4 regions of the Streptomyces sp. NPDC056883 genome follow, and region 1 is predicted to be linked to each of the others. Evidence: riboswitches for the same ligand, from Rfam matches in the RefSeq annotation. Region 1 holds a riboswitch; each other region holds the start of a gene.
What was found. Region 1 has a riboswitch for cobalamin ahead of ACFRU2_RS02830 (DUF4430 domain-containing protein). Riboswitches for the same ligand answer to the same signal wherever they lie in the genome.

Region 1 (7,520 bases):
CTCGCGCTCCTCGGCGGCGCGCAGCGCGGTGTCGTCGACTCCGAGCAGTTCGGCGGCCTCGTCGAGCAGCGGGACGTCGGCCGGGGTCCAGTCCGCCTCGCCCGTCGTCGTACGCCGGATCAGCCCGGCCTCCCGCTCGGGGAGGTACGTGGGCTCGGCGAGGTAGTCGGCGATCAGCTGCCGGGGCGTGAGCGGGGGCCACAGCGTGTCGATGGCCGCGTGCACGTCGGCGCTGGTCGCGATCTCCTTGCCCAGTTGGGCGATGTCGTCGGGGCCGAGCAGGTTGGGGCCGCCGTAGGGGTCGGCGCCGAGCCGGTCGGCGAGCTGTTCGGTCAGCGCGTCGATGATCCGGAAGGCGAAGTAGGGGCGTGCCAGGTTGTGCGGCAGTCCGGTGGCGCGGGCCCGATCGCGGGCCTCGTGGGCCATGGTCCGGTCGAGCAGCAGCGTCCCGTAGTCGTCGTGGTTGATCTCCAGGGCCGGTTCGGGCACCACGTCGGCGTCCTCGCCGCTGCCCGCGGGCACGGTCTCCGGCAGCGCCTGCCGGTCGCTCACGACGCGGGCGAGGATCCCGGCCATCTCCGCGCGCCCCTTCACGGCGGCGGCGCCGGGGCGGTCGGCGGCGGTGGCGCGCACGCCGGGGAACAGCTCGCCCGAGGTGGCGAGCAGGACCCCGGTCTCACCGAGGGCCGGCAGGACCTGGCCGATGTAGCCGAGGAAGGCCGGGTTCGGCCCGACGATCAGCACGCCGCGCTTGGCGAGCAGCTCGCGGTGGGCGTAGAGCAGGTAGGCCGCCCGGTGCAGGGCCACGGCGGTCTTGCCGGTGCCCGGGCCGCCCTCCACGACGAGGACGCCGCGGTGGGTGGAGCGGATGATGCGGTCCTGCTCGGCCTGGATGGTCTGCACGATGTCGTGCATCCGGCCGGTCCGGGCGGCATCGAGTGCGGAGAGCAGCACGGCGTCCGCGTCGGCCCCCTCGTGACCGGTGCGTTCGGTGTCGGCGAGGTCGAGGATCTCATCGTGCAGGGCGGTGACCTCGCGGCCCCGGGTGGTGATGTGGCGGCGCCGGCGCAGCCCCATGGGGGAATGCCCGGTCGCGAGATAGAACGGGCGTGCGACATCGGCCCGCCAATCGAGTACGAGAGGGGTGCGCTCCCGGTCGTCCTGCCTGATCCCAATGCGGCCGATGTGGTGATCCGATCCGTCGGAGAACTCCAGGCGGCCGAAACACAGGCCGCTTTCGCCCGAGTTCAGAGCGGAAAGCAGACCGGACTGTTCAGCGACCACGATGTCCCGCTCCAGACGCGCCTGGAACCCGCCACCGGCCTCGCCGAGTGCACCCTGCACGGCACGTTCGGCCTGCTCCCGCAGGTCGTCGAGGCGTGCGTAGAGATCCGTGATGAATTGCTGTTCATTCCGGAATTCTTCGGTTGACAATTCCACTCCTGACGCGGTACGGTGTCCCCATAAGCTTTTTCACGTCTAGGCCCTGCCTCGATGTGAAACATCAAATATACGCAGAGAAACACCCCGGCCGTCAATCGGTCCGGGGTGTTTTTGCGTGGTGTTTATATACGGGCGGTATTTACTCGGTACGCGGGGTCTCGGTACGCAGCGTCTCGGTGCGCAGCATCCGGACCTTCTGGTCGTCCAGGTCGTAGCGGGCGACCGCGACGGCGAGCCGGCCGGCGGCTATCCGGTCGGCCAGGTCCGGCTCCGCCGCCAGCAGGTCCCGGGTCCGGCGCGCATGGGCGTCGATGGTGGCGGCGACCCGGGCCTCGCCGTGCTGGCTACGGTCGATGGAGGGCCGGATCTGCTCCGCCAGGTACTGGATGTGCGCGGGCAGCCGGGTACCCGTCTCATCGGCGTGCACCGCTGCGCCGACGGCCCCGCACGACTGGTGGGCGAGGACCAGGACCAGGGGGACGTCGAGTTCCAGGACCCCGTACGCGATGCTGCCGAGCACCGCCTCGTCCAGCACCTCCCCCGCCGCGCGCACGGTCAGCAGGTCGCCGAGCCCCTGGTCGAAGACCAGCTCCGGCGGCACCCGGGAGTCGACGCAGCCCAGCACGATCGCGAACGGGTGCTGTTCCCGCGCCACTTGGAGGCGTATGGAACGGGACTCGTGCGGATGCTGCTGGCGGTACGCCGCCCAGCGCCGGTTGCCCGCCGCCAGGCGGCGCAGCGCCTCCTCCGGACTCCGGGGACGGACCCCGTCCACGGCTTCGGCGGAGGCCTCGGAGGCGGAGGCCGGGAAAACGGAACCGAGTCCGAGGGCGGACCCGGCGGCCGCGGTGCCGGCCAGGGCGGTGCGCAGGAGGACGCGACGGCTGGGCGAACTGGCGGAAGACGCCTGTGTGTTCGAGGACATTCGGGGACGTTAACCCCGCTCCGGCCCGCCGCGGCCGCTCCGGGACGGAAATGGCGGGTTCCTCCCGGAGCCCGGCTCGATCGGGACGACGGAGTCGTGCGGAACGCCGACCTGCCGCCATGCCGACCGGCACTTTGCTCCAAACCCTGCGGTACGGCTCGGCAGGTCGGGCCGGCGGGTCTTCTCGCCTCAGGGCGTAGGTGGTGTGGAGCGGGAGTAGCGGTCCGCGAGTCGGCGCAGGTGGGTCACCAGTTCCGCGGGCTCGGTGACGGAGAAGTCGAAGTCGAGCATGCCCAGATAGACCGCGAGGGTCTGCACCGTATCGGCGCCGGTGGTCAGGACGCAGGTGTCGGCGTCGAGTGCCTCGACCGTGCCGACCGCAGGGTTGATCTGCTCGATCACCGCCTCCGCCGGGGCGTGGACGGTGACCCGTGCGTGGTAGCGCCAGGCCGCGCCCGATACCCGTCGGGAGACGTACGCCGCAGCGTCGCCACCGGGCAGTTCGCGCGGGGTGAAGCGCGGCCCGGTCGGGGTGCGGGGCCGGATTCGGTCGGCCCGGAAGGTCCGCCAGTCCTGGCGCTCGACGTCCCATGCCACCAGGTACCAGCGCCGTCCCCAGTTCACCGCCCGATAGGGCTCCACGATGCGACGGGTGGGCGAGCCGGCGTGGTCCAGGTAGTCGAACCGCAGTCGCTCCTGGTCGCGGCAGGCGGACGCCAGGGTGGTCAGTACCTCCGCGGTGACGGTCGGGGCCGGAGCGTCGGCCGGCACGGCCACGGTGTATGTCATGAGGGTCCGCACCCGGCGGCGCAGCCGGGAGGGCAGCACCTGCTCCAGCTTGGCGAGCGTCCGCAGGGAGATCTCCTCGGTGCCGGGGACGACGCCCTGCGCGGCGGTGCGCAGCGCGACCGTCACCGCGACGGCCTCCTCGTCGTCGAGGAGCAGCGGAGGCATCGCCGCCCCGGCGCCGAGCCGGTAGCCGCCGGTGGTTCCCCGTGTGGCGTCCACGGGGTAGCCGAGCTCGCGCAGTCGGTCGATGTCGTTGCGGACGGTGCGGCCGCTCACCCCGAGGCGCTCGGCCAGTTCGGATCCCGGCCAGGCCCTCGGGGTCTGCAGAAGGGAGAGGAGGCGCAGCAACCGTGCGGATGTATCAAGCATGAGGACAAGCCTGTCGCGCTATTAGGAACGTATCGTGCCTATATTCAGAATACTGTCGTACTCATGGAGAACAAGAGCAACACCGACGCCCGGATCAAGCCGTTCCGCATCGACGTCCCGCAGGAGGAGCTCGACGACCTGCGGGGGCGGCTGGCACGTACCCGCTGGAGCGGCGAGATCCCCGGCGCCGGCTGGAGCCGGGGTGTGCCCACCGACTACCTCAAGGCCCTGGCCGCGTACTGGGCCGACGGTTTCGACTGGCGCAAGGCCGAGGCGGAGCTCAATGAGTTCCCGCAGTTCACCACCGAGATCGACGGCCAGAACATCCACTTCCTGCACGTCCGTTCGCAGAACCCGGCGGCGGTGCCGCTGCTCCTGCTGCACGACTGGCCCTGCTCGTTCGTGCAGTTCGTCGAGGTCATCCGGCCGCTGGCGGAGGACTTCCACGTCGTGGTGACGTCCACGCCCGGCACCGGCTTCTCCGGTCCGCTCGGCGAGGCCGGCTGGAACACCGGTCGCATCGCGGGGGCGTTCGTCGAGCTGATGGGGCGGCTCGGCTACGGCACGTACGGCGTCCAGGGAACAGGCGGTGGAGCCTGGATCGCTGCCGAGATGGGGCGGCAGGCGCCCGACGCGGTCGTCGGCATTCACGTCAACGGCCTGGTCACCTTCCCCTCCGGGGATCCTGCCGAGTTCGAGGGGCTGACCGCGTCCGAGCAGGAGCGGCTGGCGCGGCTGGAGGATTTCCAGCAGGACAAGATGGGCTTCAACGCCATCCAGTCCACCCGTCCGCAGACCCTCGCCTACGGACTGCACGACTCGCCGGTCGGCCAACTCGCTTGGATCACCGAGAAGTTCAAGGAGTGGACGGACCCCGCCGCCGAGCTTCCCGAAGATGCCGTGGGGCGCGACCGCCTGCTGACCAACATCAGTGTCTACTGGTTCAGCGGCACGGCGGGCTCCTCGGCGAACTTGTACTACGAGGCGGGCCACGACCCGAGCGCCTGGGCCCCGAAGGCCCGCGGCACCGTCCCGACCGGCGTCGCCGTCGCCCTGCACACCGACATCGCCATCCGCCGCTTCGCCGAGCGAGACCACAACATCACCCACTGGACCGAGCTCGAACGCGGCGGCAACTTCCTCTCGCTGGAGCAGCCGGAGGCGTTCGTGGCCGACGTCCGCGCCTTCTTCGGCACGCGCGGCGCCTGACACCTCAAGGCCGGGTCGGCTTGGCATGGCGGAGAACCAGACCCGGCTTCGGCGCACACCGGAAGGTGCCACTGGTCACCACGTGGCGGCGACCGTACGATGCGTGTGCCCGGTCGGACCGGGTGACAACTGAATCGCCGTGTGGCCAGGGGGAAGCCGGTGTGAATCCGGCGCTGACCTGCAACCGTGTGGGGCGCATCCGCGCCCCGAGTCGGATAGCCCGCCATACGGCTCGCACCGACTCCCACTGTCACGGACTGCAGCGCGGAGCCTTGAGTCGCCGACTCGCCACAGCCTGCTCCCGCCGCACCGGGGACCGGTGCTGCCGGGCGATGCCGCAGCGGAGGGGCCCTGCTGCGGCCGCTCTGCCCGAAAGGCAACCCATGCGCCCGAACCTCGTCCGTCGCACCCTCGTCACGACGGCCGCCCTGGGACTCGCGCTCGCCACCGCGCCCGCCGTCGCCCACGCCAAGCCGGCACCGAACACGAATGCCCCGGTCAAGGTCAGCCTCACCGTGCAGGGCCCCAACGGCCTGCTGTTCAAGGGGAAGATAAAGACCAAGGGGCACGACGTGACCACCATCGCCGGCGGGACGCACAAGTGCGACGGTACGAACGGTGGTGCCAACCCGAGCGCCGTGCCCACACCGACGGCCGCACTCGACGACGCCGCCAAGAAGAAGCACTTCACGTGGGACGGGACCTGGTACGCCTCGTTCGACGACTTCTCCGTCGACACGATCAAGAGCGTAGGCGGAGGCGGCGCCGCCTACTGGAGCATCTCCGTCAACGGCACTGCGACCCCGGTCGGCGGCTGCCAGTTCAAGCTGAAGGCCGGCGACCAGGTCGCCTACACCTGGACCGCCTTCTAGCAGGCGCAGCAGCGCCGCGAGAAGCGCCTTGCACGGTGGGGGCGCGGCGACACCACTCGCCACACCCCCACCGCCCTCGGGCACCTCCGGCGCACCCTCATGGCCGGAGGCCTGCCGGGCCCCTCAGACCCGGCCGTACGTGTGGAACCCGCGGCCGCTCTTGCGGCCCAGCAGCCTCGCCTGCACCATCCGCCGGAGCAGCGGGGGCGGGGCGTACAGCGGTTCCTTGAACTCCTCGTACAGCGATTCCGCGATGGCCTCGACCGTATCCAGGCGACTACGGTGTCCACTCCGGCGCGGGCGCACACCTCGGCGATTCCGGCTCCCATCCGGCCACCGCCGACGACCCCGACCCGCAGGATCCGCTCCGGCTGTACGGGGGCGCTCACGCGGTCACCTGCGCGGCCAGGGGGCGCGGCGGACGAGGTGGCGGGTGTAGGCCTCGGGGGTGAAGAAGGCGGGGAGCTGCACCGAGAGGGCGGTGTCCACGAAGATCTCCCTGGCTTCGAGGGCGAGGGCCTGTGGGTCCTCGGCCTCCAGAGCCGCGCATTCGGCGTCGAGGAGGTCGGTGACCGTCCCCCGGTCCACCCGGTCGTGGCGGAGCCACTGCCAGATCTGGACACGCGCGATCTCGGCGGTCGCGGCGTCCTCCATCAGGCCGTACAGGGCCACGGCTCCGCTGCCGCGCAGCCAGGCGTCGAAGTACCGCAGTGCCACTGCCACGTTGGAGCGGATGCCCTCCGAGGTCGGCGGGGCGGCGATCCGGCGGACGGACAGGAGGTCGGCGGCCGCCACGTCGACGTCCTCACGCGTCCGGTCCAGTTGGTTCGGCCGGTCCCCCAGGAGGTTGTCGAAGACCTCGTGGCAGACGGGGACGAGTCCGGGGTGGGCGACCCAGGAGCCGTCGAAGCCGTCCTCGGCCTCCCGCTCCTTGTCGAGGCGCACCTTCGCGCACGCGGCGGAGTCCGCTTCGGTGTCCTTGCTCGGGACATGGGCGGCCATGCCGCCGATGGCGTGGGCGCCGCGCCGGTGGCAGGTCCGGACGAGCAGCTCCGTGTAGGCGCGCATGAAGGGGGCCGTCATGGTGACGGCCGCCCGGTCGGGAAGCTGGAAGTCGGTGCGGTGGCCGAAGGTCTTGATGAGGCTGAAGAGGTAGTCCCAGCGGCCCGCGTTCAGTCCCGCGCTGTGCTCGCGCAGTTCGTAGAGGATCTCCTCCATCTCGAAGGCGGCCGTGATCGTCTCGATCAGGACGGTGGCCCGGACGGTGCCGCGCGGAATGCCGAGCAGGTCCTGTGCGAGGACGAAGACGTCGTTCCACAGCCGTGCCTCGTACGCGTTCTCCAGCTTGGGGAGGTAGAAGTAGGGGCCGTGCCCGGCGTCGATCTGCCGCTGTGCGCAGTGGAAGAAGTACAGGCCGAAGTCGACGAGCGACGCCGACACGGGGCGGCCGTCGATCTCCAGGTGCTCCTCGGTGAGGTGCCAGCCGCGCGGGCGGACCATGATCGTGGCGAGGTTCTCGCCGAGGCGGTACTCCTTGCCTTCTGCGGTGGTGAAGTCGATGCGGCGCTCGATGGCGTCGAGCAGGTTCAGCTGGCCGCCTATGACGTTGTCCCAGGTGGGCGCGGTGGCGTCTTCGAAGTCCGCCATCCACACCCGGGCGCCGGAGTTGAGGGCGTTGACCGTCATGCGTCGTTCGGGCGGCCCGGTGATCTCCACCCGGCGGTCGGTGAGCCCGGGGCCCTGAGGTGCGACCCGCCAGTGGGGGTCGTCGCGGACGGGTCGGGTGGCGAGCGGGAAGGCGAGCTGCTTGCCGTCGGCGAGGTGGGCGGAGCGGCGGCGCCGCTCCTTGAGGATGCCCAGGCGGCGCTCGGCGAACGCCGCGTCGAGCCGGCCGATGAACTCCAGGGCCGGGG
Region 2 (7,520 bases), on a different contig from region 1:
CCCGGGGCGTGAGGGGGCCGGGCGTGCCGCTACCCTGAGCCGGTCAACAAGCACCAAGCAAGAAGGGGTGGACCCAGTGGCGGACATCGAGAGCGCACGGACGACGTTCGGCAAGTTCGACGTGAACGGTGACGGCTTCGTCACGGCCGACGAGTTCCGTTCGGCGATGGCGGAGATGGGCGACCCGTTCGTCACCGGCCCGGTCGCGGAGGCCGTGATCGCCGCCAAGGACTCGAACGACGACGGCCTGCTGAGCTTCGACGAGTTCTGGGCCTCCCTGAACAAGTAAGCACCCGCGCCGCCCCCCGGCCCCCTGTCGGGCCGGGGGCGCGCGTCAGGCCTCGCGCGGCCCGCCGGTCATGCCCTCCACCTCGGCGAGGGCCTCCTCCAGCCAGCGCAGCCAGAAGGTCTCCAGCCCGGTTCCCGCGTGCAGCACGACACGCCGCAGCCGGTCCTCGTCGGAGTCCCGGCCGGCCGGGAAATCCTTCTCCTCGATGCCCTCGTACACGGCCAACTGGGCCCGGTGCAGCTCCAGGTGCCGCCGCAGCTCGGCGGCCAGCCCCTGCGGCCCGACCACCGCGGCCGCCCGGATCCGCAGCAGCAGGGGATCCCGCACCGCCTTGGGGTCCTGACGCTCCCCGACCCACCGCGCCAGCTCCCCGCTCCCGGCGGGCAGCACCTCGTACTCCTTCTTCTGCCCGCGCACGGGACCCTCGCTGGGCAGCGCCCGGATCAGCCCGGACTCCTCCAGCCGGCCGAGCTCGCGGTAGATCTGCTGGTGCGTCGCGGACCAGAAGTACCCGATCGACTTGTCGAACCGCCGGGTCAGCTCCAGCCCCGACGAGGGCTTCTCGAGCAGGGCGGTGAGGATGGCGTGCGGGAGCGACATGCGGCCATCCTAGGTTTGCGGCAGATCGAGGACCGCGATGCCCTTCTCCAGGGCGAGGCTCCCGCCGCACGGGACGACGGTTCCCCAGTCGCCACCGCCACTGCGGTGCGTCCAGCGCCATGTACCCCGGTGCTCCCTCCCGGTCCAGGACCGAGGGGTCCGTCAGCGCCTCCTGCAGTTCGTACGTGCTCAGGAGTCCGACCGGGCTCCACACCCAGCCGGCGGAGAGCAGGCGCCGTCCGTCCGGACTCACGGCGAGCCCGGTCGAATGCGTGCGGGTACCGGAGCCCGCTGGAGTGTTCGGCCCCGTCCGGGGGGCAGCGGCGGAACCCGCCGACCGCGTCGACCAGTTCTCGCCGTCCCACCGGAGGGACAAGGGTGCGCTCGATGTCTCGATCATCATCACGAAGCGCGAACCTGCCTACCTCCAGGCGGCCAGTGCCTCCGGATTGCGGGGCCCGGGGGCACCCGCCTCCAGCAGTCCGTGGGCCCGCAACAGCGCGGCCACCGCCGGGGACCAGGCCTGGCGCAGGCCCGCCTCGGTCAGGAGGGCCGGCTCTGAGAGGAGGGCTTCGGCCGGACCGAAGCGGATGCCCGCCGGGGTCAGGACCGCCGCGTCGTCGGCCCAGCGGACCGCCAGGTCCACGTCGTGGGTGGCCATGACCACCGTCGTGCCGGAGGCGCGCAGTCCCGCGAGGACGTCGAGGAGCCGCTCCTGGCCGTCCGGGTCCAGACCGGCCGTCGGCTCGTCCAGGATCAGCACCCGCGGAGCCATCGCCACCGCGCCCGCGATCGCCGCGCGCTTGCGCTGGCCGTAGGAGAGCAGATGGGTGGGGCGGTCCCGGAGCCGGGTGATGTCCAGGGCGGCGAGGGCCGAGTCCACGCGGGCGCGGACCTCGGGAGCGGGCAGCCCCAGGTTCATCGGGCCGAAGGACACGTCCTGTTCGACCGAGGCCGCGAACAGCTGGTCGTCGGGGTCCTGCACCACCAGCTGGACGGACGTGCGCAGCCGGGTCAGTCCGGCCCGGTCGTACGAGACCTCCGTGCCGTCCAGCCACAGCGATCCCGCGCCGGGCCGCAGGCCGCCGCTCAGCAGCCGCATCAGCGTGGTCTTGCCGCTGCCGTTGCGGCCCAGCAGGGCCAGCGCCCGGCCCGGCGCGATGGCGAAGTCGACGCCGGTCAGGACCGCCGGGCCGTCCTCGTAGGCGTAGCCCGCACCGGACAGTTCCACCACCGGGTTGAGTGACGGGTTCACGAGTACAGCCCCTTCAGGGTGAGGGTCAGGGTGATCAGGGCCGCCAGCAGGCCGGCGGTGGCCGTCAGGAAGCGCCACGACAGGGCCGCCTCCGGTACGAGGACCCGCAGCGCGCCGTCGTAGCCGCGTCCGGCCAGACCCGCCTGGAGCTTGGCCGCGCGGTCGAAGGCCCGTACGAAGGAGGTGGCGGCCAGCCCGGCCAGGGACCGCCACAGCGCCGCCCGGCTCGTGTGCCCGAGCCGGGCGGCCTGGGCCCGGCGGACCTGGGCCATGGAGTCGAGCAGCAGGAAGCCGATCCGGTACATGACCAGGGCCACGTCCACCACGGGGGCCGGCACCCCGGCCCGGACCAGCCGGGGCAGTACGTCGGAGACCGGGGTGGTGAAGGCGAACAGCAGCAGCCCGAGCGAGGCCGCCGAGGTCCGCAGCAGCAGTTCGGCGGCGAGCCGGGGGCCGTCGGGGGCCAGGGACACCGGCCCCGCCGGGCCGCCGACCGCGAACAGCAGGGGCAGCGCCCCGGTGAAGCAGAAGCCGAGCGGGATCCGGAAGGCCCGCCAGAGCTGCCGGCCGGCCACCCCGGCCGGGCCGAGCAGCACGGCGAGGGTGGCGGCGGCCACCAGCGGCCCGCCCGGCCAGGGGGGCAGGCACACGGCGGTGACCGTCAGCCCGATCCCGAGCAGGGCCTTCTCCAGCGGGTGCCGGCCGCGCCAGCGACTGCCGTGCGCGGCCACGTCGATCGGCAGCACCCGGCTACGCCTCCGGTGCGGCGGCGGGAGCGGCCGCAGCGGCGGCCGCGCCCTGGCGGCGGCCCTTGCGGACCCCGAAGTAGTACGCGAGGACGCCCGCGCCCAGCGCCGCCTGCAGGGCGAACAGCGCGGACTCGACCTCGCCGGAGGGGGGCTCGTACAGCGGGGAGAACCAGGGCTCGTAATCCGGCTTCAGCTCGGTGATCGCCGCCTCCGCCTGCGCGTCGGCGCCGGCGAAGGGCTCCTCCTTGCCCTCGCCCAGCCCCAGCGCGATCGGCAGGACGGCCAGCGCCGCCACCAGGAGCAGCAGCAGGGTGTTGATCTTCGCGTTCTTGGACATCCCGCTCATCAGGCCGCCGCCTTCTCTCCGGTACGGGGGGCCGTCAGCTTGGCGACACCCAGCCGGACCAGGTCCGACTTGCTCGACGCCATCAGCAGCCGCATCACGAGGACGGTCAGCAGCCCCTCGCTCACGGCCAGCGGGATCTGCGTGACCGCGAAGATCCCCCCGAACTTCGCGAGCGAGCCCACGAACCCGGAGGCCGGGTCCGGGAAGGCCAGGGCGAGCTGCACGCTGGTGACGCAGTAGGTGACCAGATCGGCGAAGAAGGCGCCGAAGAACACGGTCACCATCAGCGGGAGTCCGGACGTGCGCAGGAGCCGGTAGACGGCGTAGCCCGCCCACGGGCCGGCGATGGCCATCGAGAAGACGTTGGCGCCGAGCGTGGTGAGTCCGCCGTGCGCCAGCAGCAGGGCCTGGAACAGCAGGGTGATCGTGCCGAGCACCGCCATGATCGGCGGCCGGAACAGGATCGCCCCGAGCCCGGTGCCGGTGGGGTGCGAGCAACTGCCCGTCACCGAAGGGATCTTCAGGGCGGACAGGACGAAGGTGAAGGCCCCGGACGCACCGAGCAGCAGCGTGCTCTCCGGGTTGGCCTTCACCTCTCGGGTGAGCGAGCGGACGCCGTGGACGACGAAGGGGGCGGACGCGGCGCCCCAGGCGACCGCGTGCAAAGGGGGCAGGAACCCCTCGGCTATATGCATGGGTAGGGAGACCTCTCCAGCACCTCGTGGATGGACAACGCGCCCCGGCCGGTCTCCTGGCTCACGGGTTGACGTCCATGCTCCGCCTTCCCGGGCAGCGCGGAACCTCCCGCGCAGCCCAGTGGCTTTCCCGCAGGAGTGGAGCCGGACTTCCCGATCACAGTGGCGAGGGCCGCACCGGTTTCCCACCGGTTTCCCGAACACCAAGGCCCGCTGACCCTAGTCGGCCGCACGGACCGGGAACAACCCGCCCCAATCGCGCCGCCGCCTGTCCGGATTCCGCTTCGCCGTGACTCTCCGCCACCGGGGTCGCGGTCTCCTCCCCAAGGGTGGGGAGCCGAGGGGGAGTTCCGTAGGCCCGCCGTCGTGGGCGACCGGCGGATCCGGGGCCCGGCGCCGTTCCGCCCGGGTGGTGCACGCTTGGACGGGTGCGGTGTGGCGCACGCCCGGACGGGTGCGGTCCGCTGGCGGGTCCGCCCCGGGACGCCGAGCCTGGTGGGGTGACCACCGAATCCGATGCCGCGCCCGCCTCCGACTACTCCGACCTGACCGCCGTGGTGATCAACTGCACCCTCAAGCGGTCTCCGGAACGGAGCCACACGCAGGGCCTGATCGACGTCAGCACCGGCATCATGAAGCGCCAGGGCGTCCGGGTCGAGGTGCTCAGGGCCGTGGACCTCGACATCGCGACCGGCGTCTGGCCGGACATGACGGAGCACGGCTGGGAGACCGACGAGTGGCCGGTCGTCTACTCGAAGGTCATGGCCGCGGACATCCTCACGCTGGCCGGGCCCGTATGGCTGGGTGACAACTCCTCGGTCATGAAGCAGGTGATCGAGCGCCTGTACGCCTGCTCGTCGATCCTCAACGAGCACGGCCAGTACGCCTACTACGGTCGCGTGGGCGGCTGCCTGATCACCGGCAACGAGGACGGCGCCAAGCACTGCGCGATGAACGTCCTGTACAGCCTCCAGCACCTCGGATACGTCATTCCGCCGCAGGCGGACGCGGGCTGGGTCGGCGAGGCCGGCCCGGGCCCCTCGTACCTCGACCCCGGCTCCGGCGGGCCGGACAACGACTTCACGAACCGCAACACGACCTTCATGACCTGGAACCAGCTCCACCTGGCGAGGATGCTCAAGGACGCCGGTGGCATCCCCGCCCACGGAAACCAGCGCTCCGAGTGGGACGCCGGCTGCCGGTTCGACTTCGAGAACCCCGAGCACCGCTGAGCTCGGGCCGGCCCGTCAGATGAGGTCGCGGTGGCGGCCCACCTTGGTGGAGAAGAGGTAGAGCGGGGGCAGGAGGGCGGCGGCGCAGACGGTCCAGAGCGCGGTACGGGCGCCGAAGTGGGTGGCGAGGAGACCGGCGGTGAGCGCGCCGAGCGGCAGCGCGCCCCAGGAGACGAAGCGGACCGTGGCCATCACGCGGGACAGCAGTTCCGGGGGTGACTGCGTCTGCCGGTAGGTGCGGGTGGTGATCGAGCCGATGACGGTGCCGAAGGCGAAGCCGGCGTTGCCCAGGGCGAACCAGAACGCGTCCCCCGCCGACGTGGTCAGCGGGGCGAGCAGGAGCAGCGCGCCGCCGGCCAGATCGGCCAGGATGATGCCCCGCGCGGTGCCGAGGCGCGTGGTCACGCGGACCGCGACGGCGGCGCCGGCGAGCGCGCCGACCCCGTCCATGGCAAGGACGAGACCGAGCTGCATGGAGTCGAGGCCGGCTCCGCGGACCAGGTAGAGGGGGGTGAGGGCGACGAGGGCCGCGTTGAGGAAGTTGGCGGCGGTCGCCCAGATCATGCAGGGGCGCATGACCGGGTGCTTGGTGACGTAGCGCCATCCCGCGCGGATCAGCCGCAGCGCGCTCTCGCCGGTGCGGGGCGCGGGGCGGCTCTCGGGGAGGGTGCGCAGGAGCACGGCGGAGGCCAGGTAGCTGGCGGCGTCCACGACGATCGCGCCGACCGGGCCCGTCACACCGATCAGGACGCCGCCGAGGGAGGGTCCGCCGGTGTCGGTGACGGCGTGCGTGCCCGACATGACGCTGTTGCGGGCGGCCAGCTGCCGGGCCGGGACGACGGCGGGCAGGAAGGTCGAGTTGCCGATGTCGAACAGCACGGTCGCCGAGCCGGTGACGAGCGCCGCGAACACCAGGTGCGGATAGGTGAGCGTGCCGATCCACCAGGCGAGCGGCAGCGATCCGAGCGCCGCGAACCGTACGAGGTCGAGCGTGACCTGGAGCCGGCGCAGCGGCACGCGCTGCGCGAGGACGCCCGCCGGGAGGCTGAGCAGCAGCCAGGAGACCTGCCCGGCGGCGGCGAGCAGGGCGACCTGGAAGGCGGTGGCGTCCAGAACGGTGAGGGCGACGAGCGGCAGGGCGAGGGAAGTGACGGCGGTGCCCGCGCCGCTGACCGTGGCGGCGGCCCAGAAGCGCCAGAAGACGCCCGGCGACGAGGTCTCCCGTTCGTCTTCGCGTCGGTCGTGCTCTTGGATCGCTTGCGTTCCGCTCATGCGGAGCCCACCCCCGGGTCTTGTCAGTCTCTTTTGGGAACTAACCTGTTCCAGGTGAGTTTCTATCCGGAACTGACCTCATGGCGCAAGATGGTTCCGACGAACGGCCGCCGTGCGCGCAGAAGTGGAGACGTGGTGATGAGGTCGATCCCCGAGCGGGACGCCGCCTGTGCGATCGCGCAGGCCGCGGCGGTGGTCGGCGACTGGTGGAGCCTGCTCCTGATCCGGGAGACCGCCAGGGGGCACCACAGGTTCGACGCGCTCCAGGAGGAGCTGGGCATCTCCCGGAAGGTGCTCGCCGAGCGCCTGGCGCACCTGGTGGAGACGGGGGTGCTGGAGAAGGTCCCGTACCAGGAGCGGCCGACGCGGCACGAGTACCGGCTGACCGAGAGCGGCCGGGGGCTGCTGCCGGTCCTGCTGTCGATGCAGGACTGGGCCGACCGCTGGCTCCTAGGTGACGGCTCTCTCAGCGGCACCGCCGGCGAGGCGAGCGCGGAGGCGCGGCGCGTCGCGGACCTGACCGGCCGGCAGTTGCCGCGCCTGCGGCTGTCCGGTCACCGGGACGGCGTGCCGGTCGACCCGGTGGCCGACGCCGTGGCCACCGTCCTGTTCTGCTATCCGGCGACCGGGAGCCCCAGCCCCCTGCCGGAGGGCTGGTCGCAGATCCCCGGCACCGTCGGCTGCACGCTGGAGAACCGGCTCTTCCGGGACGCCTACGAGGACTTCCGCGCCGCGGGCGCGGAGGTGCGCGGCGTCAGCACCCAACGCCCCGACGAACAATGCGTGTTCGCGAGCCAGGAGGGCATCCCCTTCACCCTCCTCTCCGACGTCGACCTCCGCCTCGCCGCCGCCCTGCGCCTGCCGACCTTTCGTGCCGGACAGCTGCTGCGGCTGAAGCGGACCGTGCTGGTCGTCGACCGCGACGGCACGGTGCGGCACGCGCGCTTCCCGGTGACGGACATCCCGGCGGCGGTGAACGAGGCGCTGGCCGAGGTGCGGCGCCTGGCCGCGGAGGACTGACATCGCGTCGTCGCGGGGTTCGGTCGCACGCCGTATCGATCGTCCTCCGCCGAGACGGTCTA
Region 3 (7,520 bases), on a different contig from region 1:
GTCGCCGCCCCGGGCCCATTCCCCTGCCACCGGCAGCAGCAAGAGGCCGACCAGCGTAATGACGGAGCCGCTGACGACGGGCGGGAAGTAGCGCAGGAGCCGGCAGAAGGCCGGGGCCAGGAGGAAGCAGACGGTCCCGGCGACGAGGGTGGCACCGAACACCAGGGGCAGGGTGTCCTGCCCCCGTGACACGGAGGCGGCCAGGACCGGTGACACGACGGCGAAGGAGACGCCGTTGGTGACGGGCAGTCCGGCCCCGACACCCCAGAAGCGCAGGGTCTGGGCCACGGTGGCCAGGCCCGCGACGACCAGGCTCGCGGCCAGCAGCGCGGTGAGCTGCGCCGCGGTGAGGCCGAGGGCGCCGCCGATGATCAGCGGGGGCGCCGCGAGGCCCGCGTACATGCTGGCCACGTGCTGCAGGGCGGCGGGGACCATCCGCCGCATGGGCAGCACCTCGTCCGCGGGATGGACGGGGAGGGGCGAAGGGGAGCGTTCGGGTGTGGATTCGGGCGTGAAGAGGCTGGGGGAGCGCAAAGGGGAGAGTCCCTCCGAGAGACCTCCCGGCCGACGGGCGGCGGGGACGGTCGGGGGCGAAGCACGGCCGGAAGAGCCGGACAAGTGGACGGACTTGCCCGGAGGGATGGGGAAATCGTGCCGGTATCCGGGGTACGAAGAACGGCCAGATTTCTCATTGCGGAATTTACTTTCCACTGTGGACGACTGCGACCCTACGAACCGACCCCCCGGTCGTCAACTCCTCCAGGGGGGCGAATCGATTCCTTCGATTCTTTGGATGTACGCACAAGCCCCGTTGACCGGGGGTTTTCGGCGCGCGCCGCCCCGCCTCTCGGGCGCCCACGGAGCCCGCGGGCCTTGGCTGGGGCTCCCCGCCGCCCTACGGTGTGCGGCTATGCCATCCCAAGACGATCTCCACAGACCTTCCGAGGGCGACATGTCCCCCTATCCCCCGCTGGACCCCCGTCGCGCCACCGGCGTGCGCGAGCGGCTCGGACTCACGCACGGCCAAGTCGCCTGGGCCGTCTCGGCCTTCCAGGGACACCCGCTCCACCCCGGCACGCTCCTGGCCTGGGAGCAGGGCGCCCAGGCTCCGACGAGCCATCAGATCAAGGCGCTGGCCGCCGCGTTGTGGTGTGCACCGGGCGACCTGCTCGGCGAGCCGGCCACGCTCCTGCAGTGCCGGACGCTCCTCGGGCTGACGGTGGAGCAGGCGGCCGTGGGGGTCGGCATGACCCGCGACCGCTACGCCGAGGCGGAACGGCGCAACCGCTGGCGGGGGTCGGGGCGGCAGACGCAGGCGCTGTTCGAGGTGCTCCGACCGCCGCCCGCCTGCTACGTCGGGGCGTGCGGCAGGACGGGGCAGTTGCGCGTGCTGCTGCGCGAGGCGGTCACCGGGTGGTGGCCGAACTACGTGCGCCCCGTAGCAAAGATCGTGCCGGTGGAGCCGGCGGAGATCCGCCGCGCCCTGGAGCAACTCCACCTGGAGTACCAGCGGATCGACAACCACGGCCGGACCGGCACCGCCGCCGAAGCCGTCGAGCGCGAGGCCCTGGCCTTCCTCGACCGGATCGACGGGCAGCTGTGGAAGCGGCTGCGGCCGCACGGATCCTGACCCCGCCCGCCTCCCGGATCCCGGGGCCCGCCTTCCGGACATCGGGTCTTGACACGACCCCCTCCGCGTGAGGCACTAGAGCCACCCAGCCATATGGAAACTGCTTTCCGCATCGTGGACGATCCGTTCATGCAGTCTTCGGCAGGGGCCGTCGGGGCTCGCTCACCCCACGGCACCCCGGCTCGGGCAACTCGTCCGTTCCCCGTTCCTCAGGGCACCTCCATGCCCCCGGGCCCTCCTGTCGCCCGCTCGACTGCGTCCTCGCACCAGTCCACACGGCCCCCCGAGGCATCGGCCGCGCACCGGCGCGCCCTTCCCCCGGCGACCGCCGTGCCACAGCAGTTCTGGAGGTACCTTCCATGTCGCCCACCGCCACGCCCGGCTCCACCCCTGCCCCCACGCCGGATCCCGCGCCGGACCCGGCCGCGGCCCCCTCCGCGAAGCATCCCGTCGACCAGACCCTGCCGTTCGGCAAGCTCCTCGGCGCCGGCCTCCAGCACGTGGCGGCCATGTACGCCGGTGTCGTCGCCCCGCCCCTGGTCGTCGGGATCGGCGTCGGACTGAGCCAGAGCGAGATCGCGTTCCTGATGAGCGCAAGCCTCTTCGCCGCCGGCATCGCCACCCTGCTCCAGACGCTCGGCTTCTGGAACATCGGCGCACGCCTCCCCTTCGTCAACGGCGTCTCCTTCGCCGGTGTGGCCCCGATGCTGGCCATCGCCAAGGCCGAGGGCCCCGAGGACGCACTGCCCGTGATCTACGGCGCCGTGATCGTGGCCGGAGTGTTCGGCTTCCTGCTCGCCCCCTGGTTCTGCAAGCTCATCCGGTTCTTCCCGCCCGTGGTCACCGGCACCGTCATCACGCTGATCGGCCTGTCCCTGCTGCCCGTCGCCTTCAACTGGGCCCAGGGCGGCAACCCTTCGGCCGCCGACTACGGGGACGTCAAGTACATCGGCCTCGCCGCGGTGACCCTGCTGATCACCGTGGTGCTCCGCAGGGTCCTCACCGGCTTCCTCAAGCAGATATCCATCCTGCTCGGTCTCCTCGTCGGTACGCTGATCGCCCTCCCCCTCGGGCTCGCGGACTTCAGCGCCGTCACCGATGCCGACGTGGTCGGTTTCCCCACGCCCTTCCACTTCGGTGCTCCGCAGTTCGCCGTCGCCGCGATCATCTCCATGATGATCGTGATGATCGTCTCGATGACCGAGAGCACGGCCGACGTGATCGCCCTCGGCCAGATCGTCGACAAGCCCGCGGACGAGAAGACCCTCGCCGCGGCGCTGCGCGCGGACGGCCTCGGCACCGCGCTGAGCCCCTTCTTCAACGGCTTCGCCGCCAGCGCCTTCGCGCAGAACGTCGGCCTCGTCGCCATCACCAAGGTCCGCAGCCGCTACGTCGTGGCCGCGAGCGGCGGCATCCTCATCCTGCTGGGCCTGTGCCCGTTCCTCGCCTCGGTCGTCTCCCTGGTGCCGCAGCCCGTCCTCGGCGGCGTCGGACTCGCCCTGTTCGGCACGGTGGCCGCCAGCGGCATCCAGACCCTCGCCCAGGCCGGCCTGGAACGCGGTGACAACGTCCTCATCGTCGCCATCAGCCTCGGCGTCGGCGTGATCCCCATGGCCAGCGAGGGCTTCTACCACGGCTTCCCCGAGAGCATGCGGATCATCCTCGACTCCGGCATCAGCACCGGCTGCGTCGCCGCGGTGCTGCTGAACCTCGCCTTCAACCACATCGGCCGCACCGACGAGGACGACACCCCGGAAAGGGAGCCCGCCTCCGCCGTGCCCGTGCACTGACGCGGGACGGCCGGCGCACGGGCATCCCGTACGCCGGCCGTCATGCGGGAATCAGGCGTTCGGCGGGATCTCCGCACGCACCCGGCGGGCCGCCTCGACGAGGTGCTCCAGCGAGTCCTTCGTCTCGGGCCAGCCGCGGGTCTTCAGACCGCAGTCGGGGTTGACCCAGAGGCGTTCGGCGGGGATCGCCCCGAGTCCCCTGCGCAGCAGGTCGGCCGCTTCACCGGCCGAGGGGACGCGGGGAGAGTGGATGTCCCAGACTCCCGGCCCGACCTCGCGCGGGTAGCCCGCGCCGGCGAGCTCGTCGGCGACCTGCATGTGGGAGCGGGCCGCCTCCAGGCTGATGACGTCGGCGTCGAGGTGCTCGATGGCCTCGACGATGTCCCCGAACTCCGCGTAGCACATGTGGGTGTGGATCTGGGTGTCCGGCCGGACGCCGCTGGTGGTGAGGCGGAAGGATTCCGTGGCCCACGCCAGGTAGTCGGCGTGGTCGGCGGCGCGCAGCGGCAGCGTCTCGCGCAGGGCGGGCTCGTCGACCTGGATGACGGACGTACCGGCCGCTTCCAGGTCGTCGACCTCGTCGCGCAGGGCGAGTCCGACCTGGCGCGCGGTCTCGCCGAGGGGCTGGTCGTCGCGTACGAAGGACCAGGCGAGCATGGTGACCGGGCCGGTGAGCATGCCCTTGACCGGCTTGGCCGTCTGTGCCTGGGCGTACGTGGTCCAGCGGACGGTCATCGGGTCGGGACGGGAGACGTCCCCGGCGAGGACCGGCGGGCGGACGTAGCGGGTGCCGTAGGACTGGACCCAGCCGTGCTGCGTGGCGAGGTATCCGGTGAGCTGCTCGGCGAAGTACTGGACCATGTCGTTGCGTTCGGGTTCGCCGTGCACGAGCACGTCGAGGCCCGTCTTCTCCTGGAAGGAGACGACCTCGCGGATCTCGGCCCGGATGCGTTCCTCGTAGGCCGCCGTGTCGATGCGTCCGGCGCGCAGGTCGGCGCGGGCGGTGCGCAGCTCCGTGGTCTGCGGGAAGGAGCCGATGGTGGTGGTGGGAAGCAGCGGCAGGCCGAGGTGGGCGCGCTGGGCCGCGGCCCGTTCGGCGTAGGGCTGGGCGCGGTGGACGTCGGCCTCGGTGATCGCTGCGGTGCGGGCGCGGACGGCCGGGTCGTGGGTGATCGGGGAGGCGGTACGGGAGGCCAGGTCGGCTCGGTTCGCGGCGAGTTCGGCGGCGATCGCGTCCGTGCCCCCGGCCAGTCCGCGGGCCAGCGTGCTGATCTCGCTGGCCTTCTGGCGGGCGAAGGCGAGCCAGCGCCGGATCTGCGGCTCGGTGTCCCGCTCGGCGTCGGCGTCGATCGGGACGTGCAGCAGGGAGCAGGAGGCGGCCACGTCGACCCGGTCGGCGAGGCCGAGCAGGGTGCCGAGGGTGGTCAGCGACTTCTGGTGGTCGTTGATCCAGATGTTGCGGCCGTTGACCACGCCGGCGACCAGACGCTTGCCGGGGATGCCGCCGACGGCGGCGAGGTCGTCGAGGTTGGCCGCGGCCCGGTCGGTGAAGTCGAGGGCGAGTCCCTCCACGGGCGCCTTCGCCAGGACGGGCAGGGCGTCGCCGAGCCGGTCGAAGTAGGAGGCCACGAGCAGCTTGGGGCGCTCGGTCAGGCGGCCGAGCTCGCGGTAGGCGCGGGCCGCCGCGTTCAGTTCGGCCGGTGTGCGGTCCTGGACCAGGGCCGGTTCGTCGAGCTGGACCCATGCGGCGCCCGCCGCGCGCAGGTCCGCGAGGACCCGGGCGTAGACGGGGAGCAGCCGGTCGAGCAGGGTGAGCGGTTCGAAGTCGGCGGCCACGCCGGGTGCGGGCTTGGCGAGGAGGAGGTAGGTCACCGGTCCGACCAGGACCGGGCGGGCCGTGTGGCCGAGGGCCAGGGCTTCCTTCAACTCGGCTACCTGCCGGGCGGGTTCGGCGGTGAAGACGGTGTCGGGCCCGAGTTCGGGGACCAGGTAGTGGTAGTTGGTGTCGAACCACTTGGTCATTTCCAGCGGGGCCACGTCCTGGGTGCCGCGGGCCATCGCGAAGTAGCCGTCCAGGGCGTCCGCCGCGACGGCGGAGCGGTGGCGGTCGGGGATGGCGCCGACCATGACCGTGGTGTCCAGGACGTGGTCGTAGTACGAGAAGTCGCCGGTCGGAACCTCGGTGATGCCGGCCCCGGCGAGCTGGGCCCAGTTGGTCCGGCGCAGGTCGCGGGCCGTGGCGCGGAGGGCTTCGGCGGTGACGCGGCCCTTCCAGTAGCCCTCGACGGCCTTCTTCAGTTCCCGGTTCTGTCCCTGGCGGGGGTAGCCGTACACGGTGGCCCGTACGGGCGCGGCTGCGGACTCGGTGGTCACGGAACTCTCCTTCGCGAGCGTGTCTCCATGAACCCGGTGACGGGTCGCGGAGGCGAAGGGTGCCGGAACGGGCGGACCGCCGGGGTCGCGTACGGCTGGGGTACGCGACGGGAGGATCCGCCTGAGGTGCACGCCGACCCGCCCACGAGGTCACCGGGAAACCGTGCGCGGTCGATCGCTCACGGGCAACGGGCAGGTCTTCGGACTCGCGGGCTCGCCTGCCGGTCTCCCGGCGGACTCCTAATGGCCGTCGCTTCCCAGGACCGGTTCCGGTCCCAGTGCGTATGACGGCGGTCGTTCCCGCTCACCGCTGCGGGGCAGTCCCGGATTCCCACCGGGTTCCCTCTTACGACGCATCCCGCCTGGCGAACGGGGGCGAACCAGCTGCGAGGCCCACAGTAGGGCGGGGGGCCGCGAAATGAACACGACTTCCCACATGTCGGACGGTGAAATGAGACACGACGGATCTCGGACGGTGCTTTCCGGCCGCCGGACTACTTCTCCCGCTCGTGGTACGTCTTGCGGGTGTGTTCCGTGTGCGCGCGCATGATCGCCGTCGCGGCCTGCCCGTCACCATCCGCGATCGCCGCGATCAACCGGCGGTGCTCGACCCAGGACTGGTGGCCGCGCTGGCGGGCGACAGGGGTGTAGTACCAGCGGACGCGCCGGTCCACCTGTCCGGCCAGCTCGGCGAGGACGGCGTTGCCCGCGAGCTCCATGATCTTCGCGTGGAGCCGGGCGTTCGTCGCGACGGCGGTGTCCACGTCGTCGGCGGCGACGGCCCGCTCCCCCTGCGCGCACAGCTCTTCGAGCGCGGCGACGGCCTCGGCGCCTGCGTGGGCGGCGGCCAGCCGGGCGGCTTCGGCCTCCAGCAGCGTGCGGACCGTGAGGAGCTGGTCCGCCTCCTCCTCGGTCGGCTCGTGCACGAACGCCCCCTGGGCGGGCCGCAGATCGACCCATCCCTCGGTGCTCAGGCGCTGCAGCGCCTCCCGTACCGGCTGCCGGGACACCCCGAGGTGTCCGGCGAGTTCGCTCTCGACGAGGTGCTGCCCCGGCTGGAGGGCGCGGGTGGTGATGAGCTCCAACAGGGCCCCGTAGACGCGGTCACGCAGCGGGCCGGGCCGCTCCAGCTTGGGCACCGTCCCCTGCGGCAGTCCTGTCGACAACATCACGGTCCCCTCCTGGGCAGCGCCGGTCGCTGCGTCGCGAAACCTCATGATGGATTGTCTTTCGCCTACAGTCTACGGCGCACCGTGCCGACCACCCCCGGACGGCCAACTCCCCCTCCCCCGGCCTGCGTCAGCCCTTGCCGCCCAGGATTCCATCCTGTAGACAATATTTCGTCGACAACGTTCGGCAGTTCCTCGGTACCCTCGACCGAACGGAGTGCCACATAGTGAAAGTCGCAGTTCTGGGCGCCGGTGCGATCGGCGCCTACGTCGGCGCCGCGCTGCACCGAGCAGGCGCCGATGTGCACCTCGTCGCCCGTGGACCCCATCTGGCGGCCCTGCGGGAGCACGGGGTCCGGGTGCTCAGCCCCCGCGGGGACTTCACCGCCCGCGCCCACGCCACCGACGACCCGGCCGCGATCGGTCCCGTCGACTACGTCTTCCTCGGGCTCAAGGCCAACTCGTACGCGGCGTGCGGGCCGCTCATCGAGCCGCTGCTGCACGGGGGCACCGCCGTGATCGCCGCCCAGAACGGCATCCCCTGGTGGTACTTCCACC
Region 4 (7,520 bases), on a different contig from region 1:
CCTGCAGGGCCGAGATGCGGCGGGCGTCGGCCCCGTCGGGCTGCAGGGCCAGATCGGCGAGGACCACCGGGGCGCAGAAGAGGAACCAGGCGAGCACGTACGGCCGGAGCAGTCCGATCCGCCTCCACCGCAGCCGCCCGGGCGGCGCCGGAACGGGTGCCGCGGCGGCCTCCGCCGCGGTCCGTGCCGCGGTGGTCCGTGCCGCGGTGGTCCGTGCCGCGGTGGTCCGTGCCGGCCGGAGCCGGCCCGCGAGCCAGGCGGCGGTGCACAGGAGCGCCGCCGCCCCCGGTATGACGACGTCCGGGCGGGGCACGAGCATGCCCGGTCTGACGACGAAGGCGTAGATCGCGACCTGCGCCAGAAGCAGCGCGGCCCCGCCCGAGAACCTGGTGAGCCAGGTGGATCTTCCCATGGGCGGGGACGCTAGCAAGCGATGACGGGGGCCTAGAAGTCCTCGTCCAGGTCGACCGTGCCCTCGACCGCGACCTGGTAGGCCGACGGGCGGCGCTCGAAGAAGTTCGTCAGTTCCTGGACGCCCTGGAGCTCCATGAAGGTGAACGGGTTCTGCGAGCCGTAGATGGGCGCGAAGCCGAGGCGGACCAGGCGCTGGTCCGCGACGCACTCCAGGTACTCGCGCATCGACTCGGTGTTCATGCCCGGCAGGCCGTCACCGCACAGGTCGCGGCCGAACTGCAGCTCCGCCTCGACGGCTTCCTTCAGCATGTCGACGACCTGCTGCTGGAGGGCGTCGTCGAAGAGCTCCGGCTCCTCCTTGCGGACCGTGTCCACGACCTCGAACGCGAAGTTCATGTGGCAGGTCTCGTCCCGGAACACCCAGTTGGTGCCCGTCGCCAGGCCGTGGAGCAGGCCGCGGGAGCGGAACCAGTACACGTACGCGAAGGCGCCGTAGAAGAACAGGCCCTCGATGCACGCGGCGAAGCAGATCAGGTTCAGCAGGAAGCGGCGGCGGTCGGCGGCCGTCTCCAGGCGGTCGATCTTCTCCACCGAGTCCATCCAGCGGAAGCAGAACTGCGCCTTCTCGCGGATCGACGGGATCTCCTCGACCGCGTCGAAGGCGGCCGCGCGGTCGTCCGGGTCGGGCAGGTAGGTGTCGAGCAGCGTCAGGTAGAACTGGACGTGCACGGCCTCCTCGAAGAGCTGGCGCGACAGGTACAGGCGCGCCTCCGGGGAGTTGATGTGCTTGTACAGGGTCAGCACGAGGTTGTTCGAGACGATCGAGTCGCCCGTCGCGAAGAAGGCGACCAGCCGGCCGATCATGTGCTGCTCGGAGGGCGTCAGCTTCGCGAGGTCGGCGACGTCCGAGTGGAGGTCGACCTCCTCGACGGTCCAGGTGTTCTTGATCGCGTCCCGGTAGCGCTCGTAGAAGTCCGGGTAGCGCATGGGACGGAGGGTCAGTTCGAAGCCCGGGTCCAGGAGGTTCTTCGTGGTGTCGGTGGTGCTCATTACTGGCAGGCCTCGCAGGACTCGGGGTTTTCAAGGGAGCAGGCCAGCGCGTCGGCGTCGACGGCCTGCGGGAGCGGGGTGGCGGCCGCCGGGACCGTGCTGCCGGAGGCGGCGCGGGCGATCTTCGTCGCGGGGCGGGAACGCAGGTAGTACGTGGTCTTCAGGCCCTGCTTCCAGGCGTACGCGTACATCGAGCTGAGCTTGCCGATGGTGGGCGTCTCCAGGAACAGGTTCAGCGACTGGGACTGGTCGAGGAAGGGGGTGCGCGCCGCCGCCATGTCGATCAGGCCGCGCTGCGGGATCTCCCACGCCGTGCGGTACAGGTCGCGCACCTCCGCCGGGATCCAGCCGAAGCCCTGGACCGAGCCGGAGGACTCGCGCAGCGCCTCGCGGGTCTGGGCGTCCCAGACGCCGAGCCGCTTGAGCTCCTGCACCAGGTAGCCGTTGACCTGGAGGAACTCCCCGCTCAGGGTCTCGCGCTTGAAGAGGTTGGAGACCTGCGGCTCGATGCACTCGTACACGCCCGCGATGGAGGCGATGGTCGCCGTCGGGGCGATGGCCAGGAGGAGCGAGTTGCGCATCCCGGACTTCGCGACGCGGGCGCGCAGCGCGTCCCAGCGCTCCGGCCAGTTCAGCTCGACGTCGTAGTGATCGGGGTGCAGGACGCCGCGGGCCGTGCGGGTCTGCTCCCACGCGGGGAGCGGGCCGTTGCGCTCGGCCAGGTCGCAGGAGGCCTCGTACGCCGCGAGCATGATGCGCTCGGAGAGCTTCGTGGACAGGGCCTTCGCCTCGGGGGAGTCGAAGGGCAGCTTCAGTTGGAAGAAGACGTCCTGGAGGCCCATCGCGCCCAGGCCCACCGGACGCCAGCGGGCGTTGGAGCGGCCGGCCTGCTCGGTCGGGTAGAAGTTGATGTCCACGACGCGGTCGAGGAAGGTGACCGCGGTGCGGACGGTCTCGTCCAGCCGCTCCCAGTCGATGTCCCCGGACTCGGCGAGGACGAAGGCGCCGAGGTTGACCGAGCCGAGGTTGCAGACGGCCGTCTCGCCGTCGTTGGTGACCTCGATGATCTCGGTGCAGAGGTTCGAGGAGTGGACGACGGTGCCCGGCTCGGCGGTCTGGTTCGCCGTGCGGTTGGAGGCGTCCTTGAAGGTCATCCAGCCCTGGCCGGTCTGCGCGAGGGTGCGCATCATCCGGCCGTACAGGTCGCGGGCGGGCATGCTCTTGCGGGCCAGGCCCGACTCCTCGGCCTTGCGGTAGGCGGCGTCGAACGCGTCGCCCCACAGGTCGACCAGCTCGGGGACGTCGGCCGGGGAGAACAGCGACCAGTCGGCGTCGGCGTTCACGCGGCGCATGAACTCGTCCGGCACCCAGTGGGCCAGGTTCAGGTTGTGGGTGCGGCGCTGGTCCTCGCCGGTGTTGTCGCGGAGCTCCAGGAACTCCTCGATGTCCGCGTGCCAGGTCTCCAGGTAGACCGCGGCTGCGCCCTTGCGGCGGCCGCCCTGGTTCACGGCGGCGACGGAGGCGTCCAGCGTCTTCAGGAACGGGACGATGCCGTTGGAGTGGCCGTTCGTGCCGCGGATCAGCGAACCGCGGGCGCGGATGCGGGAGTACGAGAGGCCGATGCCGCCGGCGTGCTTGGAGAGGCGCGCGACCTGGTGGTAGCGGTCGTAGATCGAGTCCAGCTCGTCCAGCGGGGAGTCCAGCAGGTAGCAGGAGGACATCTGCGGGTGGCGGGTGCCGGAGTTGAAGAGCGTGGGGGAGGACGGCAGGTAGTCCAGGCGGCTCATCAGCCGGTAGAGGGAGGCGACTTCCTCGACGGCCTGGACGGACTCGTTCTCCGCGAGGCCGCAGGCCACGCGCAGCATGAAGTACTGGGGGGTCTCGATGACCTGGCGGGTGATCGGGTGCCGCAGCAGGTAGCGGCTGTGCAGGGTGCGCAGGCCGAAGAAGCCGAAGCGGTCGTCGGCGCCCTCGGCGAGCGCGTGCTCGACCAGCGCGTCGAGCCGGTTCGCGTGCAGGCGTACGAAGTCTGCGGTGCGGTCGGCGATGAGCCCCTCGCGGTGGCCGACCTCGACGGAGCCGGAGAAGGAGGTGGAGCCCTGGCCGGCGGCCTCGTCGCGGACGGCCAGCGTCAGCAGGCGGGCGGCGAGCCGGGAGTACGCCGGGTCCTCGGAGATCAGCCCGGCGGCCGCCTCGGTGGCGAGCGTACGGAGCTCCGCCTCGTCGGCGGCGGCGCTGCGGCCGCGCAGCGCGGCGGCGGCGACCCGGCCGGGGTCGGTGTCGGGCAGGTCGGCGGTCAGCTCGGTGAGCGTGCGCAGGAGCGCGGCCCCCGGACCCTCGTAGGTGGACGGGTCGGACTCGGCGCGCGGTGCGGAAGGCGCGATGGTCACGGGGGGAGCTCTCCCTCGCTCGGCTCCGGGGTCACCGTTGGTGCGGGGCGCGAGGGGGCGCACGTGGGGGAGCGCGTGCCTGGCAGGGCAGTGCGCGTGCGCCACGTGGCGTCCACCGGCCCAACCGCGAGGCCCGGACGTGTCTGCACCCGGTTCGGTCGAGCCGGGCGCACTGTCGGCAGGTCCTCGGACTTGCGGATGCAGCGAGCGGGTCGGTGCATTTCATACCGTTGCGGGACAGTTCCGGATTCTCACCGGATTCCCCTGCGACGACAGCGAGCATGAGCATACATGTGGGGGCCGGTGCTTGCGGTAGCCCCCACATGTTGTGTCGCTCCTCGCGGGCGGTGTGGCCTAGAGCTCCAGGCGGTAGGTGAGCAGGGGCAGCCCCGGAACCGGGTACCAGTCCCGCTCGGGGGTCCGTACGAAGCCCAGCCGGTCGTAGATCCGGTGCGCCCCGAGCATCTTCTCCGTGGTCGACAGCACCAGGTGGCTCACGCCCTCCAGCTCCCGGGCGCGGTTCACGCAGGCCCGTACGAGGGCCTCGCCCGCGCCGCGTCCGCGGGCTGCCGGGGAGACGGCCAGCATCCGGAACTCCGCCTCGCCGGGGCCCGCGATATCGCAGAGCGGGCTGCCGGGAGGGGCGAAGGTCACACCACCGAGCAGCGTGCCCTCGTACGCCGCGACGAGCACCTCGCCGTCGGGTGCCCGGCCGGCGACGTCGCGCAGCCGGCTCAGGTAGGGGTCCTCCTCGGCGAAGTCGAGCAGTCCGTCGTCGAGGTACGCCCGTGCGGTGATCTCGCCGAGCTCTTCGTATTCGGCGGCCGCCGCCGTCCTGATGATGATGTCCATGGCATCGAGTGTGCGCCAGGGAAACGCAAGGGGCCGCCGCGTTCCGTCGGGTGGACGGAACGCGGCGGCCCCTGTGCGGCCCCACGGTTCAGCAGCAGCGGAACCCTTCGCGCGGGTCGCCCTCGCGGGCGTCCGTGCGGGCCCGTTCGAAGGCCCGGCGCGACTGGACCACCGCGTCCGGATCGTGCGTACGGGCGTGCGCCACGTAGCGGTCGTAGGCGGCCTCGCCCGAGAACTCCCTGACGAAGAACCGGGCCCGGCCCAGCACGTGGCGCAGGCGCGTCACGCGGGTTCCCGCACGGAGTCCTGGACGCGGCCCCCGCCCGAGTCCAGGCCGGCGGCGGCGAGTTCCGCCCGCTCCTCGGCCGTCGGGATCAGACCGGCCGGGGCGACGAGCTTGGACTCGGTCCACGGGATCTCGGCGAGCTTGACCGACTCGGGCTTGCGGATGGCCGCCAGGCAGGTCCGGGCGGCGTCCACGAGCACGATGATGATCAGCAGGGCGAAGAACACCGACAGGACGCCGTCCACCGTGGCGTTGGTGACCACGGTGTGCATCTCGTCCATGGTCTTGGCGGGCTTGAGGACCTTGCCCGCCTCGATCCCGTCCTGGTAGACGTCCCGCTGCGCGAAGAAGCCGATCTTCGGGTTGTCGGAGAAGATCTTCTGGTAGCTGGCGGTGAGCGTGACGGCCAGGTCCCAGGCCAGCGGAACGCCCGTCACCCAGGCCCACTTGAGCCGGCCGGACTTGATCAGCAGGGTGGTGCAGACGGCCAGGGCGACCGCCGCGAGCAGCTGGTTCGCGATGCCGAACAGCGGGAAGAGCTGGTTGATGCCGCCCAGCGGGTCCTTGACGCCGACCCACAGGAAGTAGCCCCAGCCGCCGACGACGATCGCGCTGGCGAACCAGACGCCCGGCTTCCAGCTGACGTCCTTGAAGGACTTGTGCACGTTGCCGAGGGTGTCCTGGAGCATGAAGCGGCCCACGCGGGTGCCGGCGTCCACGGTCGTCAGGATGAACAGGGCCTCGAACATGATCGCGAAGTGGTACCAGAACGCCTTCATCGAGGCGCCGCCGATCACGGACGAGAAGATCTCCGACATTCCGAGTGCGAAGGTCGGCGCGCCGCCCGTACGGGACAGCAGGCTGGTCTCCTCCACGTCCTTCGCGGCCTGGGTGAGGGCCTCGGGGGAGATGGCGAAGCCGAAGTTGGTCACGGCCTGCGAGGCCGTCTCGACGGTGGCGCCGACGACGCCGCCGGGGGAGTTGATGGCGAAGTACAGGCCCGGGTCGATGATGCAGGCCGTGATGATCGCCATGATGGCGACGAAGGACTCGGTCAGCATCGCGCCGTAGCCGATGACCCTGACCTGGGTCTCCTTCTGGATCATCTTCGGGGTGGTGCCCGAGGAGACCAGCGAGTGGAAGCCGGACAGGGCTCCGCAGGCGATGGTGATGAAGACGAACGGGAACATCGAGCCGGCGAAGACCGGGCCGTCTCCGCGCGAGGCGAAGTCGGTGACCGCGGGCATCTTCAGCGTCGGCATGGCGATGACCACGCCCGCGGCGAGCAGCCCGATGGTGCCCACCTTCATGAAGGTGGAGAGGTAGTCGCGCGGGGCGAGCAGCATCCACACCGGCAGGACGGACGCCACGAACCCGTAGGCGATCATCCAGAGGACCAGCGTCTCCTTCTCCAGGGTGAAGGTGTCCGCCAGCGAGGACTCGGCGACCCAGCCGCCCGCGACGATGGCGAGCAGCAGCAGCGCCACACCGACGACGGAGACCTCGGTGACCCGGCCCGGGCGCAGGACGCGCAGGTAGAAGCCCATGAAGAGGGCGATCGGGATGGTCATGCCGATGGAGAAGACGCCCCAGGGGGAGTGCGCCAGCGCGTTGACGATGACCAGGGCCAGCACGGCCAGCAGGATGATCATGATGGCGAAGACGCCGATCAGCGCGGCGGCGCCGCCGACCGGGCCGATCTCGTCCCGGGCCATCTGGCCGAGCGAACGGCCGTTGCGCCGGGTGGAGAAGAAGAGCGTGACCATGTCCTGGACGGCGCCCGCGAAGATCACGCCCACGACGATCCAGATCGTGCCGGGCAGGTAGCCCATCTGCGAGGCGAGTACGGGACCCACGAGCGGTCCGGCGCCGGCGATGGCGGCGAAGTGGTGGCCGAAAAGCACCCGTCGGTCGGTCGGGTGGAAGTCGACACCGTTGTCAAGGCGTTCGGCGGGGGTGGCGCGGGTCTTGTCCACCTTCAGTACGCGGTGCGCGATGAAGCGCGCGTAGAAGCGGTAGCCGATCGCGTACGAGCCGAGCGCGGCGGCGAGCAGCCAGGCGGCCGAGATCTCCTCGCCGCGCGAGAGCGCCAGCACGCCCCAGCCGATGGCTCCCACGAGGCCGACCAGCACCCACAGGGCCACGGCCTTGGGGGACATGGCCCCTGATGGAGAAGGCGAGCCCGGCGTGGTGCCCGGACTCGCCGCGTCCCGTACCGCCCGTGTTGCTTCCGGGCCTGGTTCCGTCATGATCCTCGTCCCCTCGTTGATCATCTGCATGGGCGCAGGGAATCTACGGGGGACCGCCCGCTGGACGTAAGCCCCCGTCCGTATAGCGGAACGAGAGTCAACTACGAATCAGACGGCGGGGCGCTGGAGTCGGGCGACGAACTTGTAACGATCGCCGCGGTATACGGAACGCACCCACTCGACGGGCTCCCCGTCGGCGTCCAGCGAATGGCGGGAAAGCATCAGCATCGGCAGTCCGACGTCGGTGCCGAGCAGTCCGGCCTCCCGCGGGGTGGCCAG

Region 2: another riboswitch for cobalamin. It lies ahead of ACFRU2_RS40070 (energy-coupling factor ABC transporter permease); the one in region 1 lies ahead of ACFRU2_RS02830 (DUF4430 domain-containing protein).
Region 3: another riboswitch for cobalamin. It lies ahead of metE (5-methyltetrahydropteroyltriglutamate--homocysteine S-methyltransferase); the one in region 1 lies ahead of ACFRU2_RS02830 (DUF4430 domain-containing protein).
Region 4: another riboswitch for cobalamin. It lies ahead of ACFRU2_RS10765 (ribonucleoside-diphosphate reductase subunit alpha); the one in region 1 lies ahead of ACFRU2_RS02830 (DUF4430 domain-containing protein).

What each region holds. Positions count from the first base shown of each region.
Region 1 is NZ_JBHUBS010000001.1:600,603-608,122, reverse strand. Features, by position in the region: gene ACFRU2_RS02855 (HelD family protein) at 1-1,077, opposite strand, end outside; gene ACFRU2_RS02850 (hypothetical protein) at 1,084-1,431, shown strand; gene ACFRU2_RS02845 (carbonic anhydrase) at 1,583-2,368, opposite strand; gene ACFRU2_RS02840 (helix-turn-helix transcriptional regulator) at 2,558-3,526, opposite strand; gene ACFRU2_RS02835 (epoxide hydrolase family protein) at 3,590-4,735, shown strand; cobalamin riboswitch at 4,839-4,978, shown strand; gene ACFRU2_RS02830 (DUF4430 domain-containing protein) at 5,119-5,607, shown strand; partial or broken gene ACFRU2_RS02825 (3-hydroxyacyl-CoA dehydrogenase family protein) at 5,731-5,880, opposite strand; gene aceB (malate synthase A) at 6,001-7,520, opposite strand, start outside.
Region 2 is NZ_JBHUBS010000031.1:46,775-54,294, reverse strand. Features, by position in the region: gene ACFRU2_RS40095 (EF-hand domain-containing protein) at 77-289, shown strand; gene ACFRU2_RS40090 (PadR family transcriptional regulator) at 335-889, opposite strand; gene ACFRU2_RS40085 (energy-coupling factor ABC transporter ATP-binding protein) at 1,311-2,144, opposite strand; gene cbiQ (cobalt ECF transporter T component CbiQ) at 2,141-2,890, opposite strand; gene ACFRU2_RS40075 (energy-coupling factor ABC transporter substrate-binding protein) at 2,895-3,230, opposite strand; gene ACFRU2_RS40070 (energy-coupling factor ABC transporter permease) at 3,239-3,934, opposite strand; cobalamin riboswitch at 3,963-4,157, opposite strand; gene ACFRU2_RS40065 (flavodoxin family protein) at 4,435-5,166, shown strand; gene ACFRU2_RS40060 (MFS transporter) at 5,182-6,438, opposite strand; gene ACFRU2_RS40055 (winged helix-turn-helix transcriptional regulator) at 6,577-7,458, shown strand; gene ACFRU2_RS40050 (hypothetical protein) at 7,518-7,520, opposite strand, start outside.
Region 3 is NZ_JBHUBS010000002.1:71,194-78,713, reverse strand. Features, by position in the region: gene ACFRU2_RS05700 (nucleobase:cation symporter-2 family protein) at 1-444, opposite strand, end outside; gene ACFRU2_RS05695 (helix-turn-helix domain-containing protein) at 953-1,630, shown strand; gene ACFRU2_RS05690 (nucleobase:cation symporter-2 family protein) at 1,990-3,420, shown strand; gene metE (5-methyltetrahydropteroyltriglutamate--homocysteine S-methyltransferase) at 3,472-5,793, opposite strand; cobalamin riboswitch at 5,967-6,193, opposite strand; gene ACFRU2_RS05680 (GntR family transcriptional regulator) at 6,288-6,962, opposite strand; gene ACFRU2_RS05675 (2-dehydropantoate 2-reductase) at 7,190-7,520, shown strand, end outside.
Region 4 is NZ_JBHUBS010000003.1:382,928-390,447, forward strand. Features, by position in the region: gene ACFRU2_RS10755 (hypothetical protein) at 1-412, opposite strand, end outside; gene ACFRU2_RS10760 (ribonucleotide-diphosphate reductase subunit beta) at 445-1,464, opposite strand; gene ACFRU2_RS10765 (ribonucleoside-diphosphate reductase subunit alpha) at 1,464-3,854, opposite strand; cobalamin riboswitch at 4,014-4,150, opposite strand; gene ACFRU2_RS10770 (GNAT family N-acetyltransferase) at 4,209-4,706, opposite strand; gene ACFRU2_RS10775 (YbdD/YjiX family protein) at 4,795-4,992, opposite strand; gene ACFRU2_RS10780 (carbon starvation CstA family protein) at 4,989-7,151, opposite strand; gene ACFRU2_RS10785 (GntR family transcriptional regulator) at 7,350-7,520, opposite strand, start outside.